One region of the Paenibacillus sp. YAE3 genome, then DNA from elsewhere that is predicted to be linked to it. Evidence: riboswitches for the same ligand, from Rfam matches in the RefSeq annotation. Region 1 holds a riboswitch; each other region holds the start of a gene.

Evidence for each region. Region 1 has a riboswitch for thiamine pyrophosphate ahead of AC27KL_RS13550 (ECF transporter S component). Riboswitches for the same ligand answer to the same signal wherever they lie in the genome.
Region 2: it holds a riboswitch for thiamine pyrophosphate, as region 1 does, so the genes downstream of both, AC27KL_RS19780 (YkoF family thiamine/hydroxymethylpyrimidine-binding protein) here and AC27KL_RS13550 (ECF transporter S component) in region 1, are expected to answer to the same signal.
Region 3: it holds a riboswitch for thiamine pyrophosphate, as region 1 does, so the genes downstream of both, tenA (thiaminase II) here and AC27KL_RS13550 (ECF transporter S component) in region 1, are expected to answer to the same signal.

Annotation. Positions count from the first base shown of each region.
Region 1 covers NZ_BAAIYF010000006.1:168,292-174,160, reverse strand. The annotation lists gene AC27KL_RS13570 (helix-turn-helix domain-containing protein) at 1-238, shown strand, start outside; gene AC27KL_RS13565 (phosphotransferase enzyme family protein) at 551-1,561, shown strand; gene AC27KL_RS13560 (SDR family oxidoreductase) at 1,573-2,439, shown strand; gene asd (archaetidylserine decarboxylase) at 2,436-3,242, opposite strand; TPP riboswitch at 3,570-3,681, shown strand; gene AC27KL_RS13550 (ECF transporter S component) at 3,787-4,395, shown strand; gene AC27KL_RS13545 (ABC transporter ATP-binding protein) at 4,388-5,869, shown strand, end outside.
Region 2 covers NZ_BAAIYF010000010.1:113,965-119,833, forward strand. The annotation lists gene AC27KL_RS19770 (ABC transporter ATP-binding protein) at 1-1,469, opposite strand, end outside; gene AC27KL_RS19775 (ECF transporter S component) at 1,469-2,062, opposite strand; gene AC27KL_RS19780 (YkoF family thiamine/hydroxymethylpyrimidine-binding protein) at 2,059-2,715, opposite strand; TPP riboswitch at 2,859-2,975, opposite strand; gene AC27KL_RS19785 (HelD family protein) at 3,274-5,439, shown strand; gene AC27KL_RS19790 (CD3324 family protein) at 5,777-5,869, shown strand, end outside.
Region 3 covers NZ_BAAIYF010000010.1:186,963-192,831, reverse strand. The annotation lists gene thiD (bifunctional hydroxymethylpyrimidine kinase/phosphomethylpyrimidine kinase) at 1-409, opposite strand, end outside; gene thiM (hydroxyethylthiazole kinase) at 406-1,239, opposite strand; gene tenA (thiaminase II) at 1,236-1,934, opposite strand; TPP riboswitch at 2,066-2,170, opposite strand; gene AC27KL_RS20085 (ThiF family adenylyltransferase) at 2,268-3,290, opposite strand; gene AC27KL_RS20080 (thiazole synthase) at 3,302-4,069, opposite strand; gene thiS (sulfur carrier protein ThiS) at 4,075-4,281, opposite strand; gene thiO (glycine oxidase ThiO) at 4,262-5,434, opposite strand; gene tenI (thiazole tautomerase TenI) at 5,418-5,869, opposite strand, start outside.

The DNA of each region.
Region 1 (5,869 bases):
TCTTGCCGCCCGCGCGGGATTGTCGCCGCGCTATTTTTCGATCAAATTCAAGGAGCTGATCGGGACGCCGGTCCAGTCCTACATCATCCGGACGCGAATCGAGCGCGCCCAGCATCTTTTGCTTCATGCGGGCATGAACGTAACGGAGGTGGCGGACGCCCTCGGCTATCGCGACATCTTTTTCTTCAGCAGGCAGTTTAAGCAATATACGGGAAAAAAACCTTCCGAAATCCGTTGAATCCTTATCGGAGCCTTCCTCCGATGATCATGGGCGGACAGGCAACGGTCCCGTAAAGGAGACAAACATACGCATGGCGGGCGGGTCGGGTCGACTCCGCACCGCCATTTTTGCTGCAATGAGTTTTTTTTGGGAAGGGCAAGCGATGGGCCGGAGGCCTGCAAGAGGGGATGGCGAGGACCGGAGCAGGCGGCACGGCGGCGATGGCTATCGAAATTTCCGGGCCCGGTATGCTATGCTGGCTATATGGAATTTTGTAATGATAGAACAGAAAAAAACGGCAAAAGAGCGAAAACAAGGGGGGAGATACCCATGAACGAAGCGTTTCATGCGGATTCGGAGGACAGCAGAAGGCAGCTGCTCGTTCAGGCGGAGGCGGCTCTGACGGCTGCCCTGGAGCATTACGATATTCAGGAAAAACATCTGGATTTCATTCAGGTGTCGGAGCATGTCACCTATAAAATCGAAGATGAAGCCGGAAGGTTGTATTTGCTCCGCGTGCATCCCGCAGCGGCATCCTCAAGGGAAACCATTTCGGAAATGGAGTGGCTCGAATATTTGGCGCGGGTCGAGGGGCTTGTGGTCCCTACGGGCGTTCCGAACCGCGAAGGCTCGTACGTCACCGAGGTGGAGACGGGTCGGGGGCAAAGCTGGAAGGTGTCGGTGCTTCGCTGGATCGATGGCGATCATTGGGAGGGACAGTACAGCGAAGAGCAACTCCTTCTCATGGGCGGTCTGCTGGCGAAGATGCACCGGGCAGCCCTCCGTTTCAAGCCTGCCGAGGGCTTTGTCCGCCCGGTATGGGACGGGGAGCCGTTCGCGCGGGAGACGGCCAGGCTCAAGCAGCATCATGGGAGTTTTCTAACCTCGGACGAATACGCGATTTATGAGCAGGCGGCCGCCAAAGTGACGGCCCATATGTCCGGCATGCAGCGGGATCGCGAAAGCTTCGGCCTCATTCACGGCGATTTCCATGAAGGAAACATGGTGTTCAAAGGCGGGGAGCCTTATCCGATCGATTTCGGGCGCTGCGGTTTCGGCTTCTATTTGTATGATTTGGCGCAGTCGTTTATCGGCTTGTACCCTGTGCAGCGCCAATGGTTCATGGAAGGATACGAGCGGCTGCGGCCCGTTTCCGGCCAGCCGGGCTGCATTCCTGCGCTCGAAACGTTTTTTGTCAAAGCGCTGATCGAAAACCAGAGCTTCCATGCCCCGCATCCGTGGGAAGCGGCGGAGCTGAGGGAAAGCAAGCCGTATTCGCTGGCGCTCCTTCGGCATTATTTGGACGGGAAGCCGTTTCTGTTCGAAGCGATTCCCGTATAAGGTGGGATAACATGAAAACAATGCAAGGGGAGCCGGTAGCCCTGGTAACGGGCGGTTCAAGCGGCTTCGGTTTGCTGACGGCGGTTGAGCTTGCCCGGCGGGGATTCGCCGTCATCGCAGGCATCCGGAGGATGGAGGCGCAGGCAGAGCTGATGGACGCGGCGGCGCAAGCCGGGGTGCAGGGGAAAATCGTTGCCGTGCGGCTGGACGTTACCGACGCCGCCGGCGTGACGGACGCGGCGGCATACATACGCCGGCAGTACGGCCGGTTGGACGTGCTGGTCAACAATGCCGGAACGGCCTACGGAGGTTTCGTCGAGGAGGTGCCTGCCGCGATTTGGCAGGAACAGATGGATACGAACTTTCACGGCATGGTGCGGGTGACGCAGGCGGTGCTGCCGATCATGCGGGAGCGGGGGAAAGGCCGGATCATCCAGATGAGCAGCATCAGCGGCCGCATCGGATTTCCGGGATATGCGCCGTACGCTTCCTCGAAATTCGCCATAGAGGGTTTCAGCGAATGCCTTGCGCTCGAAGCCAAACCCTTCGGCATCGATGTGGTCCTGGTAGAGCCCGGGGCCTACGGAACCCCGATTTGGGACAAGGGGTTCGCGCAAATGAGCGCTCCCGAAGGTTCGCCTTACCGGGCCATGATGGACAAGGTGCTGGCGTTTTCGCGAAAAAGCGCACGACAAGGAGGCGACCCGAAGGAGGTAGCCGAACTCGTTGCGCGTATCGCATGCATGAAGCGGCCCGCGTTCCGGTACGCGCTGCCGGGGAGCACCCGGCTGACGCTCCGGGCCAAAGCGATCCTGCCGGGGCGTTTGCTGCAAAAGATGATCGCTTCCGTACTGGGCCGGGACGAAAGCGGATCTTAGCCCTTGTCCCGCGGGACCGGAGGGTGAAGCGTTCCGAGAAGCTGGCCCATCCGGACGTGGTCCCCGGGCTTCAGGCCGGCCCTTGGCGTAAACGTTCCGTCCTGCGTCAGCAGCACGACGGTCGAGCCGAATTCGAAATAGGCCAGGTCGTCGCCGTTGTTCCAGCGGGACACGGATTCGTCGTCGTAACGGATGCTGCTGACGTTCATGGCGCCGACCTTCACGACGGCGACCTCGCCGTATTCCCCGGCGATGTAGGTGATCAGCCGCTCGTTCCGGCACAGCACCGATTTCATCCGGGTCATGCCGAATTCGTTGACCGGATAAGCCCGGCCCTTGATATGCTCGCTTTCCGTACGCACCCCCGTAATGGGGGAATGGATGCGGTGGTAGTCGGTCGGGCTTAAATAAAGCACAAAAAAATAGCCGTGTTTGTACAGCTCCAAATGGGGGGAAAAGTTCAGCAGCTCCGCCACGGAATAATCCTGGCCTTTGACGTTTAATATCGTCCCCGCGCTAATGTCGCCCATGGCCGTTATTTTGGCGTCGACCGGGCTTGTCAGCACGTTCGGCCCTTCCTCGACCGGGCGCATGCCCGGCTTCAGCCGGCGCGAAAAAAACTCGTTCAGCGTCCGGTATTCGTGGATTTCCTTTTCGGCTTCGTCGGCCGGAATCTGATAGCTTTTTATAAAATAAGGGATGACGCCCCTGCTGAGCCTGCTGTGGGAAAAACGCCCCATCAATGCGGACAGCCACTTTCTTGAGGAGAGCTCCGTCATCAGCCTTAACAATCGTTTTGCCATGCTATTTCTCCCTTCGGATGGTGCTTCGAGTCGATTTATAGAGTTAACGTTCGCGGCCGCCTTATGGTTTCACCGAATTTCGGCCGGATCCGAAATGCGCAGCATACTATTTTTGGAACACTCTGAAATATATTGACATAGAATAGCGGTTAAATCAATAAGGTCTAACGCAAGACGGACGGCCGCATGCAGGGGGAGGGAAGTAGGGCAGGGGCTGCCGAGGAAAAATTTTTTCTGTTGCCAACCGGCACGGAATTGGTGTATTTTGGAACCAGGAACCGGACGCTTTCGCATGCTTCGTTTTTTTGGCGAAGGGCGGTCCGTTACATATTGGGATGCGGGAGCTTGAGTGAATCAGGCTGAGATTGCAGCTGTATCCGCTGCTGACCGGGAATCTGATCTGGATAATGCCAGCGTAGAGAATTCGCGATAGAAGCCCATGGATTGGGCTTATTTAACCGTCTCTCTTTGCGTATCCAGGGCGGTTTTTTTCATGCCTATTTTTGCGCATTCCCGCTCACCGAAGAAGAGAGGAAGATGTAGGATGAATCACGTGCTTCAGGCGGAAAAAAGGAAAGGGCTGCGGCTGAGCGATTTGCTGGTCACGATTTTGCTGTCGCTTGTGCTTGGCGTCGTCTATCATTTTTGGAGCTCGGTGTACGATCTGTTCAAGCCGCTGTTTTTTCAGGCCGATGAGCTGGTGTACGGGGTCTGGTTTTTGGCGCCGACGCTCGCCATGCTGCTGATTCGCAAACCCGGCGTTGCCCTGTTGGCGGAGGTGGCGGCGGCCCATGTGGAAATTTTGTTCGGCAGCGAATGGGGCGTTCAGCTGGTGCTTTACAGCGTCGCGCAAGGCCTTGCGGCGGAACTGGTTTTTGCCTTGCTGCGCTACCGCAGCTTCAAGATGGGGACGGCGGCATTTGCGGGCGCGGCCGCTGCGCTCGGTTCGTTTGCGGTCGATGTTTATTTTGGTTACGTGACGGACTATACGCTCGGGATGATGCTGTTCAAATACGTGCTCCGAATCATCAGCTCCGCGATTTTGGCGGGATATTTGGCGTTTGCGCTGGCGAAGGCGCTGGAGGCTACCGGCGTGACGCAGCTGCTGCGGCCCGTGACCCAAAAGGATTATGAAGCGCTTGACCATGATTGAGTCGCTTGATTTAGAACCGTTCGGGCCGGAGACCGTGGCGGGAGTCAGCAAGCTCAGGCTTAAATTTCCGGGAGAGCCGTCTTTCGTGTTCAAGGATTTGTCCCTGTCCGTTCGCCGCGGCGAGAAAGTGCTGCTGCTCGGGCCCAGCGGCTGCGGCAAATCGACGCTGCTGCAGGTGCTCGGCGGGCTGATTCCGCAAGTGATCGAGGTGCCGATCAAAGCGGAAGGCATCGTGGCGCCGGATTCCAGAGGGTACGTGTTCCAGGATCCGGATACGCAGTTTTGCATGCCATACGTCGACGAGGAGCTGGCGTTCGTATTGGAAAACCGCGGAATTCCGCGGGAACGGATGGTGCCCGAAATGCGCCGGGCCCTTGAAGCGGTCGGTTTGCGTCCGGATCTGCTGCATGTTCCGGTAGACAGCCTGTCCCAAGGCATGAAGCAGCGGCTGGCGCTGGCCTCCGTGCTGCTGCTGGAGCCCGAGGTCATTTTTCTGGACGAACCGTCCGCCCTCCTGGACCCCGAGGGGAGAAAACAGATGTGGGAGTCCGTCTGGAAAGCGGCGGAAGGGCGGACTTTAATCGTCGTGGAGCACCGGATCGAAGAGATTGCGGACCGGATGGACCGGATCGTCCTGCTGGCTCCCGACGGGAGCGTTCTCGGCGACGGCCCTCCCGCATGGGTTTTCGGCGCCTTCCGGCGGGAGCTGCAGCAGTACGGCATCTGGTATCCGGGCGTATGGGAGGATTTTTTCAAGGTGCTTGACCTGAGGCGGGGCGGAGCGGCGAAGCCGCTGGAGCCGGACGCATCCGCTCCGCTTCTGACGCTGCGGCGGTTTGCGGGATTCCGGGCCGGCCGGCCCGTGGTGCGGGCAGACGAGGCGCGGGTCGATCCCGGTGATTTTATCGCGGTCGTCGGTCCGAACGGGGCCGGCAAAAGCTCGCTTTTGCTCAGCCTGATGTCGCTCCTGCGCTTTCGCGGGGAATACCGGTTATGCGGGGAGGCCATGCCGGAAACGGAGGGCGCCTCCCGGAGAGCGCGCCGGGCTGTTCGTCCGCCCTCGGACCGGATCGGTTACGTGTTCCAAAACCCGGAATTCCAGTTCGTCGCGGAATCGGTGCTGGAGGAAGTCGGCTTTTCCGCGAAAGGGAAAGAAGCGGGGAAGGCCGAGGCCGAAGCGAAAGCGCGAGGGTTGCTGCGATTCTTTCATTTGGAAGGGCTGGAACGCCGCCATCCGTACCAGCTTTCCACCGGCCAAAAACGGAGGCTCAGCATGGCGGCCGCCGTCGCGGGCGAGCAGCCTGTCCTTTTGCTGGATGAACCGACCTTCGGCCAGGATGCCCGGAATACGTTTGCGATCCTCGATTACTGCCTGGAGATGCAGGAAAAGGGAGCAGCCATCGTGATGGTCACCCATGAAGAGAACATCGCCCGGCGTGTTGCCACGAAGGTGTGGGAGGTGCTGGACGGCGCG
Region 2 (5,869 bases), on a different contig from region 1:
GACAGCATGGCGGCCACGCTCAGGCGCCGCTTCTGTCCTTGGCTCAACGAGAAGGGGCTGAAGGACTCGCGGCCCTCCAGACGGAATCGTTGCAAAAGGCCGTTTACCCGCTCGCCGATGTCCGTGTCGCTGCGGTTCTGCAATCGAAAGGAATAAGCCAACTCGTCATACACCGTATCGGCGACGAATTGATGTTCCGGATGCTGGAAAATAAATCCGATCCGGCTCCGGAGCTCGGCTTCCTTCCAGTCCGGCAGCGGTTTGCCGTCCAGCGTGACGCTGCCGGACGAAGGCTCCAGAAGCCCGGACAGCACGGCGAACAGCGTCGATTTTCCCGCACCGTTCCTGCCGGTAACCGCCAGAAGCTCTCCCGCGCGGACCGACAGGGAGATCTCCTCGATCACCGCCCGTTTTCCCCGGAAGAAGGACAACCGGTCTGCGCGAAGCAGGATGCGTTCGGCAACGCCGGGGCCGGATGCGCGTTCGGAGACGGCCGCGCCGCGGCGCGCAGGTTCCGCGTTTTTTTGTAGCCGCGCCCGAAGCAAACGGGCCGCTTGTTTTTGAATTTGGGCCGGATACCCCGTCCATTCCTTGATAAGCTCCCGGGCGGAAAGCGGCAGCGGGCCCGGGATATCCCCGGCATCCGCTTGGCCGCCGGTCACGCCGGCATCCCGGATCAACGCGCGGTGAAGCGTGGCGGCCCGAGGGAGCCAAATGCCGTCTTGCGCCGCTTCGTGTGCTTGGTTCGTAAAAAACGCATCCGGTTTCCCCTCATATCGAACCGTTCCTTGCTTGTCCATAACGACAAGTCGGTCGACGTATTCCATCCATGGATCGAGGTTGTGCTCGATCAGCAGGATCGTCATCGGCAGCAGCCGGCGGAGGGCATGGATCCGGTCCGCGAGCTGCTGCGCCGAAGCCGGATCGAGATTCGACGTCGGTTCGTCCAGGATGAGCACCTTGGGCCTAAGGACGAGCGCCGCGGCGATGGCGACGCGCTGTTTTTGCCCTCCGGAGAGCGTATGGATTTCTTTCTCCCGGCACTCGCTCAGCTGAACGAGCTTCAGTGCATCTTCGATCCGCCCGCCGATCTCCTCCCGGGGGCAGCCGATGTTTTCCAGGCAAAAGGCGAGCTCCTGCTCGACCGTCAGCATGCAAAACTGGCTGTCCGGGTCTTGAAAGACGATGCCGACGGTTTGGGCCGTTTTTCCGGGATGGCGAAGGTCCGGCGTTTCTCCGAACAGCTTCACGCTGCCGGTAACGACGCTTTCCACCGCATGCGGGTATATCCCGTTCAAGCAGAGGGCGAGCGAGCTTTTTCCGCAGCCGCCGGGACCCAAAAGCAGCGTGATTTCCCCCTTGTATAACGACATCGAAACCGAAGACAGCACGTCATCCCCAAGATGGTCGTCGAGCTTCAGGGAAATCCGGTCGGCTTCCAGCACCGGTCGGCGGTCTACAGCGGCCATTAGGACACCTCCGCCTTGGAACTCAGCTGACCGCGCGAAGTTTTGGCGATCGGGAAGCTGCGGAGCACGCCGGTTTTGGCCAGCGCGTCGGCGATCCATTTGCCGAGCAGGCCGGCGAGCAGCACGGAGCTGAGGATGCGGGTGATGAACATGGCCAGCAGCAGGCCCGGGGACAACGCGGCAAACCCCGAGTGGATGAAACCCCAGGCAAAGCTGAAGACGGCCGAACCGGCGCCTGCGGCCATCAAGGCCGGGGCGGAATAGTTCCGGTAACGCAGCGCCGCAAAGACGGCTTCGGCCCCGAGCCCTTGGATAAAGGCCGACAAAATAAGCACCGGCCCTGTCGTATTGCCGATCAGAAGCTCGACGGTTCCGGCCACCGTTTCCGACAAAAGCGCGGCTCCCGGACGCTGCAATATATATGCCGAGATGATCGATACGATAAACCAGATCCCGAAAATGACCTCGTATCCCATCGGCCCCATCAAGCCGACCAGGACGTTGCCGACCTGCAGGAAAAGAACGTATACGACGGCAAAAACGACCGACAGCGAACTCAGCACGATAATGTCGCGCAATTTCCAGTTTTTCATCGGATCTGCGCCTCCCCGGCTTGTTTTCGCGCAGGCTTCGGGGAAGGGCTGTTGCACGACAGGGTTGCGGTCATCACCAAATGGGACGTTTCCTCCGCAGCGTTGGCAAACGCCTGCTCCAGCGTCCGGAACACGTCGCCGGCAGTCCCGTCGAGGCGGCTTGCATAATGAACGCTTCCGGAGAAGGTGCCCAGCGTTTGAGCCGTCCGGACCGCCTCCGCGATCATGCCCATATATCCCGGCGCGTTCATCGGATAAAGGGCGAACTGCGCCGACGTGTCGACCCCCGAGGGGGCAGCGTTCAAACGGACGTCATCCTCCGACATGTACGCGTCGCCGCTGGAGTCGCCCGGGCAGCCGATCGAAAACGTGCCGCTGAACACGACATGCTCCCCGCTTTCCGCCGCATGGGCGAACATCGACTGCACGACGTCGAACACATGGGACATCCGCCCGCGGACGCAGGTGCTGACATCGTCCGTAAACATCCATACTTTGGACGTATTCGTCCGTTTCAAAGCCTCTTCGATGATTTCGGCAAAACGGCCGCTCATCGGATAAATCGAAAAACGGCAGCCCGCGATGCGGCTGGTCCCGCAAGCGCCGGCGGATCCCCCGCACGCTTCTATGCCGTTATGCAAATTTTCAGTCATAACCTTCGTTTCCTCCTTCATCGAACGCTGATCGATTTTCAACTTCAAGCCGGCCGGCACGCAAAAAAACCGCACCCGAAAGAGTGCAGCTCGCGGACGGCTCGAAGGCCGGTTCCGTCGTTCGGATCGAAGGGCCTCGAAGCAGTCGTTTCACCGCACTTCCCCACGCTAGTATGACCTAGATCGGGTGTAAAGGGTTAACGTTCGCGCATGCATTCGCTACTTGTCTCTCAGCCAGAAAGGCACCCCTAGTGCTATCTATCCGTATGCAGTTTTTTGCTGGTTCCCATTATACAGCTTCGAAAAAGATTGTAAAGACCCGAGTCTTTTGAAAGCGCCGTTTTCAAAACGGGCCGCGCTGGAGAATGCGCCTTCATTGTGATATACTGAATATCCTTTCTAAGCGGGCTTATGGCTCACGACTAAGCATCAGCTTACCAGGGCAGGGTGGTTCGCGGCGTTCGCCCCGTACATATCGTAGGGTTGCAGCGAACGGCGCACGAACGGCTCCCGCGGCCATTTTGGGCTGGCGGAAAAACTTTTAGGAGGTAACTGAAATTGGAGCAAACTTTTCAAAGTGCCTATCAAGAGGAAGAGCGAAGGCTGAATGCAACGATAGCGGAAATCGACAAGCAGCTGGAGCGGCTGCGCGCGATCCCGGTGTATACCGGGCATGATTTTACCGAGCAGGTGCTCGAGGCCGGGCGCGAGGAAAAAAGGCAGTCCTTGGCCAAGAGCCTGGCGGCCCCTTATTTTGGACGGCTTGATTTTCAGGAAAAAAAGGATGCGGCGCCCAAACCGCTTTACATCGGCAAAATCGGCGTCGATCACGAGGAGGTCGGCGAGCAGCCGATGGTCATCGATTGGCGGGCCCCGATCGCCAGCGTGTTTTATTCCTTCACGGGCGGGGATGAACCGGCTTCGTACGAAGCGCCCGGAGGAACGATTGAAGGGCTGGTGTATTTAAAGCGGAACCTCGTCATCCGGAAGCAGATTTTGGAGCGGGTGTCCGACACGTATGACCGGAACGGCGACCAGCCGGCCGTATCCGACGAATTTCTGGTATACCGGCTGGGCGAAAACAAGGACAACAAGCTGCGCGACATCGTTTCCACCATCCAGGCGGAGCAGGACAAAATCATCCGCGCGGCAAAAAATACGGCGCTGATCATCCAAGGGGTGGCGGGAAGCGGAAAAACGACCGTGGCGCTGCACCGCCTCGCCTATTTGCTGTATCAGTACAAGGAGCAGGTCACGGCAGAGAAGATGATCATTTTTGCCCCGAACCATATGTTCCTCGATTACATTTCCGACGTGCTGCCCGAACTCGGCGTCGGGGACATCCAGCAGAGCACGTTCGCGGATTGGGCCATGAAGCAGCTCGGCATCGAGATTCCGCTTGCCGATCCGTCCGAGACGCTTTCCTACTGGTTCGAATCGGACGGGGGAATGCCGGAGGTGACGGACGAGGTTCCCGGACGCTTCAAGGGCTCGATCCGGTTCATGGAGATGATCCGCGCCTGCATCGAGGCGATGGAAGACGCTTCGGTGCCCCAAGCGGACTTTATGCCTTGGGAGGGCGCCGTGCTTGCGCGCGATACGATTCTCCACTGGTTCAACGACGAATATAAGCCGTATCCGCTCGCCAAGCGGAAAGAACGGGTGATGGCGAGAATCCACCGGTGGGTCGAGATGGAGCTGAAAAAGTCGCCTTCGGCCGCCGCGATGAAGGAACGGAAGAAAAAAGCGTCCCAGCGCGAAAAATCATATGCCGCCAAGTGGCCGAAGTTCGAGCCGCTCGTGCTGTACAAGCAAATGTTCAAAGCGCTGAAGCTGCAGGCCGGCTGGCCGGAAGAACGGCTGGCGGGCATTCCGGACGCCGTGTTGAAATCGACGCAAAAGGATTTGAAAAAGGATATCCTGCGCGAGGAAGACCTGCCTGCCCTGTTGTACATCCATTATTTGCTCAACGATATCACGGGAGAACAGCGGTTCGACCATATCGTCATCGACGAGGCGCAGGATTTTTCGCCATTTCAGGTCGCGGTCCTCGATTTGTTCGTGAAAGGCCACTCCTTTACCATTCTCGGGGATTTGTCCCAAGGCATCCATGCCTACCGGGGAGTTCATGGCTGGGAGGAAATGAGGGCCTGGTTCAAGCCGGAAGACACGGCGTATTTTGCGCTTACGCGGAGCTACCGCTCCACGATGGAAATCATCGAATTCGCCAACCGCATCCTCGAGCAAGGGGTAAGCAGCGAACTGCTTGCGGTGCCCGTTTTTCGGAGCGGGAACCCGGTGCGCATGATCGCCTATGGAAGCGGCGAAGACGAGCGCTTAAAGGGCCTGCGCGAAGGGCTGCTTAAGCTTTCGTCGGGCGATTACCGAACGGTGGCCGTGTTGACGCGGACGCTGAAGGACGCAAGGGCGCTGCACGAACGGCTGCAGCCGGACTTGCCTGATCTTCACTTGATCGACGGCGGCGACCAGGCGTACGAGGGCGGCTTATCCGTCCTGCCCGTATACCTCTCGAAAGGCCTCGAATTTGACGCGGTCATCGTGGCGGATGCGGACGGGGAGCATTACGGCGCTTCGGCTTGGGATGCGAAGCTGCTGTACGTCGGGTGCACGCGCGCGCTGCACGAGCTGTGGCTGATGCACGGCGGCCCGCTGCCGGATTATTTGCAAAACATGGATGAAGAGATCGCGGTGACGGGCTGGTAGGGCCAAGATCCGTGCGCCTGGCATCCGCAGGTAAAAAAATCCTGGTAAAAAACGTATATACTTATTCTTTCGCTTGAAGAGAAGCTCCAAATATGAGTTAATAAAGGTGTCGGACGGCCGACAACTTCCTAAAGAAAGGAGCTGATGCAATTTTGATCACAAATAACGAGGTGGTTTCCGCCTAAGCGGAAATCGCAAAGTTCAGGGGGGCCGGAAGCAGGCCTCCCTAATTACCTTTTTTAAATATATCCTACATAACAGAAAGGAGGGAGCGATAAAATGTTCAACGCAAAATTCGCAAATCGGAACCAACATCTGATGAAGGAGGACGTTTATCGTGAATTACCGAAACGGGAGGGATGTGCTTCCCCCTAGTTTGCTGAAAGAGCTGCAGAAGCACATTGAGGGCGAGCTGATCTACATTCCCAAA
Region 3 (5,869 bases), on a different contig from region 1:
TGACGATGAGCGCAAGCGGCAGCAGCCTGCGCGTCAACGCCTCGACGGCATCGTCCCGCAGCAGTTCCGCCCCGCCTTTGGCGATCATGACCGGATCGACGACTACCCGGTTCCATCCGAATGTTTCGATCTGATCCGCAACCGCTTCGATAATGTCGGCGCTGAACAGCATGCCCGTTTTGACCGCGTCCGGGCCAAGATCCGTCCCCACGGCATGGATTTGCCCGGCAACGGCTGCGGCCGGCAGCGGATAGACGCCGTCCACGCCCAGCGTGTTTTGGATCGTAACCGCCGTAATCGCCGACATTCCGAATGCGCCGAGCTCCTGGAACGTTTTCAGGTCGGCCTGGATTCCGGCTCCGCCGCCGCTGTCGGAACCGGCTATCGTCAAGGCTTTCGGAACGCTCATTGCACGAACCCCCTTCCGGCCGAAACCGGGTGCTCGCTAAGCGCCTCTTCCGGAAGCGGATATTGATCCATTTCGGACAAGGCGTCAAGGAACGCGGCTTGAAAGCTTCCCGGCCCGCGGCCGCCTGCCGCCGCGTACGCCCGCGATGCCGCCGCCCCGTAAAAGGCAAGCGCAGCCGCCCCGGCCGTCAACAAATCCGTTTCAACGGCGGCAAACGCGCCGATGACCGACGTCAACAGGCAACCCGTCCCGGTTACGCGGGTGAGCATCGGATGTCCGCCCCGGACCACGTATCCCTTCAATCCGTCCGTAATGACGTCCTCCCGACCGGTGATCGCCACGACGCTGCCGAGACGGCAGGCGGCCCGCACCGCGAGGTCGACCGAAGGCTCCGATTCGGACTCTTCCGCATCCACGCCTTTGATGGCCGCCGTTTCGCCGATCAGGTTCGCGATTTCGGCCGCATTGCCGCGAACCAAGGCGACGCGGACTTCCCGCAGAATCTCCAGGGCGGCTTTCGTCCGGAACGGAGTGGCGCCTGCACCTACCGGATCGAGAATCACCGGCACTCCGTGCAAATTCGCCGACCGGCCGGCAATGATTGCGGCTTCGACCAGCCCGGCGCTGAGCGTGCCCAGGTTCAACACCAGCGCGCCCGCTATTTTCGCCATATCAGCAACTTCCTTCCGGGCATAGGCCATGACGGGGGACGCTCCGATCGCCAGCAATCCGTTCGCCGTAAAATTCGTCACCACCATATTCGTGATGTTGTGCACGAGAGGCCTGCGCCGCTTGACGATGCCGGGCAAATGCTGCATATCCTCGATCATCGTCCCACCCCTTCCGCCGGGATCATGGGAACCGGCCATTCTTCCAGCGTATATGCCATGTCCCAGAACATGTACTCCAGACGGCAGCTTGCCGCGAAATGCTCCTTGAGACGTTTTTTCCGGTCGGAAGACAAACCTTGCGCCCGCTCGTCCAGCAGCAGACGCATCTTATCCGTAATCCCGCCTTCGAAGCGGCCGTAAAAGTGCATCCAATCGTAAAACGGATGGGAACGGTCCGGCTTCACTTCCGCCAGCAATTTGGCGCCGATCTCCGTATACGTCCAAGGGCACGGCAGCATCGCCGCCAAAATATCCTCAAGCGTTCCTCCATGGGCCACGCTCAGCATGTGGCGGACATAATGGTTCGCCGACGGGGCAAGCGGGTAACCCTGCAATTGTTCGTACGAAACGCCCGCCACGCTGCAAAAATTGTTGTGCGGATGCGTTTCGCTGTGCAAGATGAACGAAATTTGCTCGTTAAAAAGGGCCATCGTGTCGCGGCTGTCGCATTTCGAGATCGCGATTCCGTATAACTGGATATAGGCGTTCAAATACTCGAAATCCTGCTTCACGTAATGGATCAGCTGCTCCTTCCGCAAAGTTCCCTCCGCAATGCCGCGCACGAACGGATGGTCAAAAATGGCGCGAAAAATCGGATCCGCTTCGTTTCGAAGCTCATCGGTAAAACGGGTCATGCCAACACCTCCGAATGAATTTGGATGAAATCCAAACAAGAAGAAGCCGGAAGCGGCCGATCAAACTCAAAAAAGCCGCCCCGAAATGGAGCGGCTCCGAAACGCTATCAGCATGAAAAGGCATGGGATAGGCGAAGTCCGTTCCACTTCCCTACGCCGGTATGATCCGGATCAGGTTCAAAGGGTCCAAGCATCCTTGTCTCAGCCGCTTGCTCGCGGCTCCCCCAGTGGATTTCGTATGAAGTTCGTTTTTCACCCTTTACTTTATCCTTCAAGCCGCCGCTTGTCAAACCGGAAACATCGGCGCCGAATGTTCCCTCCGCCCCTTCGGACTCAGCCTAAATAGCGGTGGTACAAGCTTTTGGCTTCCGCGATGTCCTTCGTTCCGTGCACGAGAACCCGCCCGTCCCAAAAAACCGTCAACCGGCATCCTCCCGCCGCAAAAGACACGAGATACGGGTTCTCCTTGACCTCGCCGCCCAGCCGGGACAATCTGCGCGCCAGCTCCTTCAAATCGCGCCGGACCGGTGCGTGCGGACGAATTTGCACCGTATCCCGGCCGCACAACACGGCTGTCCGGGACTGATTGGCCGGCTGCAGGTACGGGTGGGTGCGGTGTTTTCCGCATGACGGGCAATCCGGCTTCTTCATGCCCCCGACCCGGATCGCGGCATGGGCGCCCGTCCATAAATCGAACGAAACGAGCTTGCCGTGCAAAGCATCCCGATCGCCTACCAACAGCTTAAGCGCTTCGGAGGCTTGGTAAGCCGCGACCATTTGCGCCGCCGGAGCGATGACGCCGGCCGTATCGCAAGTTGCGCCGCCGGTCGGCACCGTCCCAAGCAAACAGTAGAGGCATGGCGTTCGGCCGGGCACGATCGTGAAGGTTATGCCGTAACTGCCGACGCAAGCGCCGTAAATCCATGGAATGCCCAGCTTCTGGGACAAATCGTTGATCACGAGCCGCGTCTCGAAGTTGTCCGTCCCGTCGAGGATGACGTCCACGCCCTGCGCCAGCCCTTCGATTTCCGCAGCGGCGGCGTCGGCGACGACGGCCCGGATGTCGATGTCCGAATTGATGCGTTCCAGGCGGGCTTTGGCCGCCGCCGCTTTCGGCAGGCGCAGCAGGGCGTCTTCTTCGCAGTACAGCTGCTGCCGCTGCAGATTGCTCGTCTCCACGTAGTCGCGGTCCACGATGGTGACGGTGCCTACGCCTGCGCGCACAAGCGTTTCCGCGCTTACCGACCCCAGCGCTCCCGCGCCGACGATCAGGACATGCCCCTCTCCAAGCTTCCGCTGGCCGTCCGGACCGATTTGGGGGAACAACGCTTGCCTCGAATACCGATCGTTATGCATCCCGTCCCCGCTCATGTGACGCTGATTCCCTCGAGCGGGCTGCTGGCGGTCCCGCAGCGCTTTTTCGGAATGCGGCCGGCTTCGTAGCCGAGCCGCCCCGCTTCGATGGCGAGCTTCATGGCGAGGGCCATTTTTACCGGGTCCTTGGCGCCCGAAACCGCCGAATTAAGCAGCACGCCGTCGGCGCCAAGCTCCATGGCGACGGCCGCGTCCGACGGCGTGCCGATGCCGGCGTCGACGATGACGGGCACGGTAGATTGCTCGATGATAAGGCTCAAGTTCAAGGGGTTCACGATTCCTTGGCCGGAGCCGATCGGCGATGCTCCCGGCATCACCGCGTGCACGCCGAGTTCCTGCAGCCGCTTCGCCAGCAGCACGTCGTCCGACGTGTAGGGCAGCACGATGAATCCTTCCTCCAGGAGCATTTCCGAAGCCCGCAGCGTTTCGATCGGATCGGGAAGCAGCGTCTTCATGTCGCCGATCACCTCGACCTTGATCATGTCGCATAATCCGGAGGCTTTGGCGAGCCTTGCGATGCGCACCGCTTCCTCCGCCGTCCGCGCGCCCGCCGTATTGGGCAGCAGCGTAAACCGTTCGATGTCGATCATCTCCAAAAAATTAGGCTGGTCCGGTTCGTAAATGTTCATCCGCCGAACGGCAAACGTCAAGATTTGGGCGCCGGATACGTTTACGGCTGCCTTCTGCACCTCAAAATCCGGGAACTTCCCCGTTCCCAGCAGCAATCTCGATTGAAATTGATGCGGTCCGATAGTTAACATGTTCCTTATCCTCCTCCCACAAAATGCACCAGCTCGATCCGGTCTCCGTTTCGGACGGCCGTGTCCGCATGTTCGTTTTTCCCGAGTACGGCCTGGTTGATTTCCACGACGACGACTTGCCGATCCAGGCCAAAATGTTCCAACAGCCGCGATACCGTCGCGACCGACTCCGGCACCTGCACGGCTTCCCCGTTAACGATCAGATCCAGCATGAACGCCCCTCCCTTCCGGCTGCCTGACGGCCCCATGCCGCTCGGGCGCAAAAGATTCCCAGCCTGCGAATGCGGGCTGCCCGCCGCTCATCTGTTCGGCGATCAGTGCCCCGGTAATGGGGCTCAGCAGTACGCCGTTGCGATAATGCCCTACGGCGACGAACAAACCGTCGCAGCCTGCCGCCGCTCCGAGATAAGGGAGGCCGTCGCGGGTTTGCGGCCGCAGCCCTGCCCACGCCTTCTCCCACCTGGCAGCCGTTATCCGCGGCACGAGAGCGGCTGCTTTGGCCATCAGCCCCATCAAACCTTCGACGGACACCGTCAGCTCATCGTTGCGCTCGACCATGGAAGCTCCGACGAGGAGTCTCCCTCCCCGCTTCGGCACCAAATAACAGCCGTCGGTGAATATGGTATGGCTTACCAAAGGGACCTCCGTTACGACCGAAAAGCATTCGCCTTTCACCGGGTATACGCCGGTTTCGATTCCCGCTTGCGCCAGCAGCCGCTGGCCGTGGACGCCTGCAGCGATGACCGCCTGTCCGCAGCTTATCGTCCCTTCATCCGTGACGACGCCGGTAACCCGCCCCCGTTCCAGCCGCAGCGAACGAACGCTGCAATTCTCCTTGGCTTCGGCGCCGAGCATGACGGCTGCCCGGACATAGGCGGCCGTCAATTCGGGCGCCGACACCTGCCCGTCCCCGGGAATCCGCATCGCGCCTTCGATGCGGCCCGTCAGGTTAGGCTCCAACTCGTTAGCTTCAGCAGGCGTAAGCCACGCCGCCGTTTCCCCTGCTTGGCGTTGAGAGGCGATCATCCGCCGGCAATCGGCGGCCTGGTCGGGCGTCAACGCCACCTTCAAAAGCCCTTTCTGCACCAGTCCGATGTCGATGCCGGTAAGCTCCCTCAGCTCCTCCGCCAGCCGGGGAAACATCGCCCGGCTCTGCCGTGCGAGGTCGAACAGCACGTCCGCCCGGTGCGTCTCCGACTGGGCGCCGAGCATGCCGGCCGCCGCGCCCGACGCGCCGGAGCCGATTGTCTCCCGCTCCAGAATCAATACGCGCCTGCCCTTCTTTGCCAGATGGTACGCGATGGAACCGCCGATGACGCCGCCTCCGACCACGACGACGTCAGCAACGTCAGCTTGATGGACCATGGTTTTCCCTCCCGTTATGTAAACATTGATAATAAGCGGCAGCAGCGCTGACCGGGTCTGCCGCTTCCAAAATCCCGCTCATGACAGCCACGCCCGCCGCGCCGGCTTCAAGTATCTCCGCCACGTTCGCCGGCTTCACCCCGCCGATGGCGATAACGGGAATGCGGACGCGGCTCGCGAGCAGCCTCAGTTCCCCAGGTCCGCGGGCCGGAGAACCGGGCTTGGATGCCGTCGCATAGACATGCCCGAAAATCACGTAATCCGCCCCTTTCTCCTCGGCCTCCACGGCCTCGTGCAGCGAATGGACCGACCGGCCGATCCGCAACTGCGGAAACCACTTCTTCACATCGGATACATCCAGGCTGTGATGCCCGAGCTGCACGCCCCGCACCCCGGCGGCAGCCGCGACGTCGGCCCGATCGTTCAGCACGATGC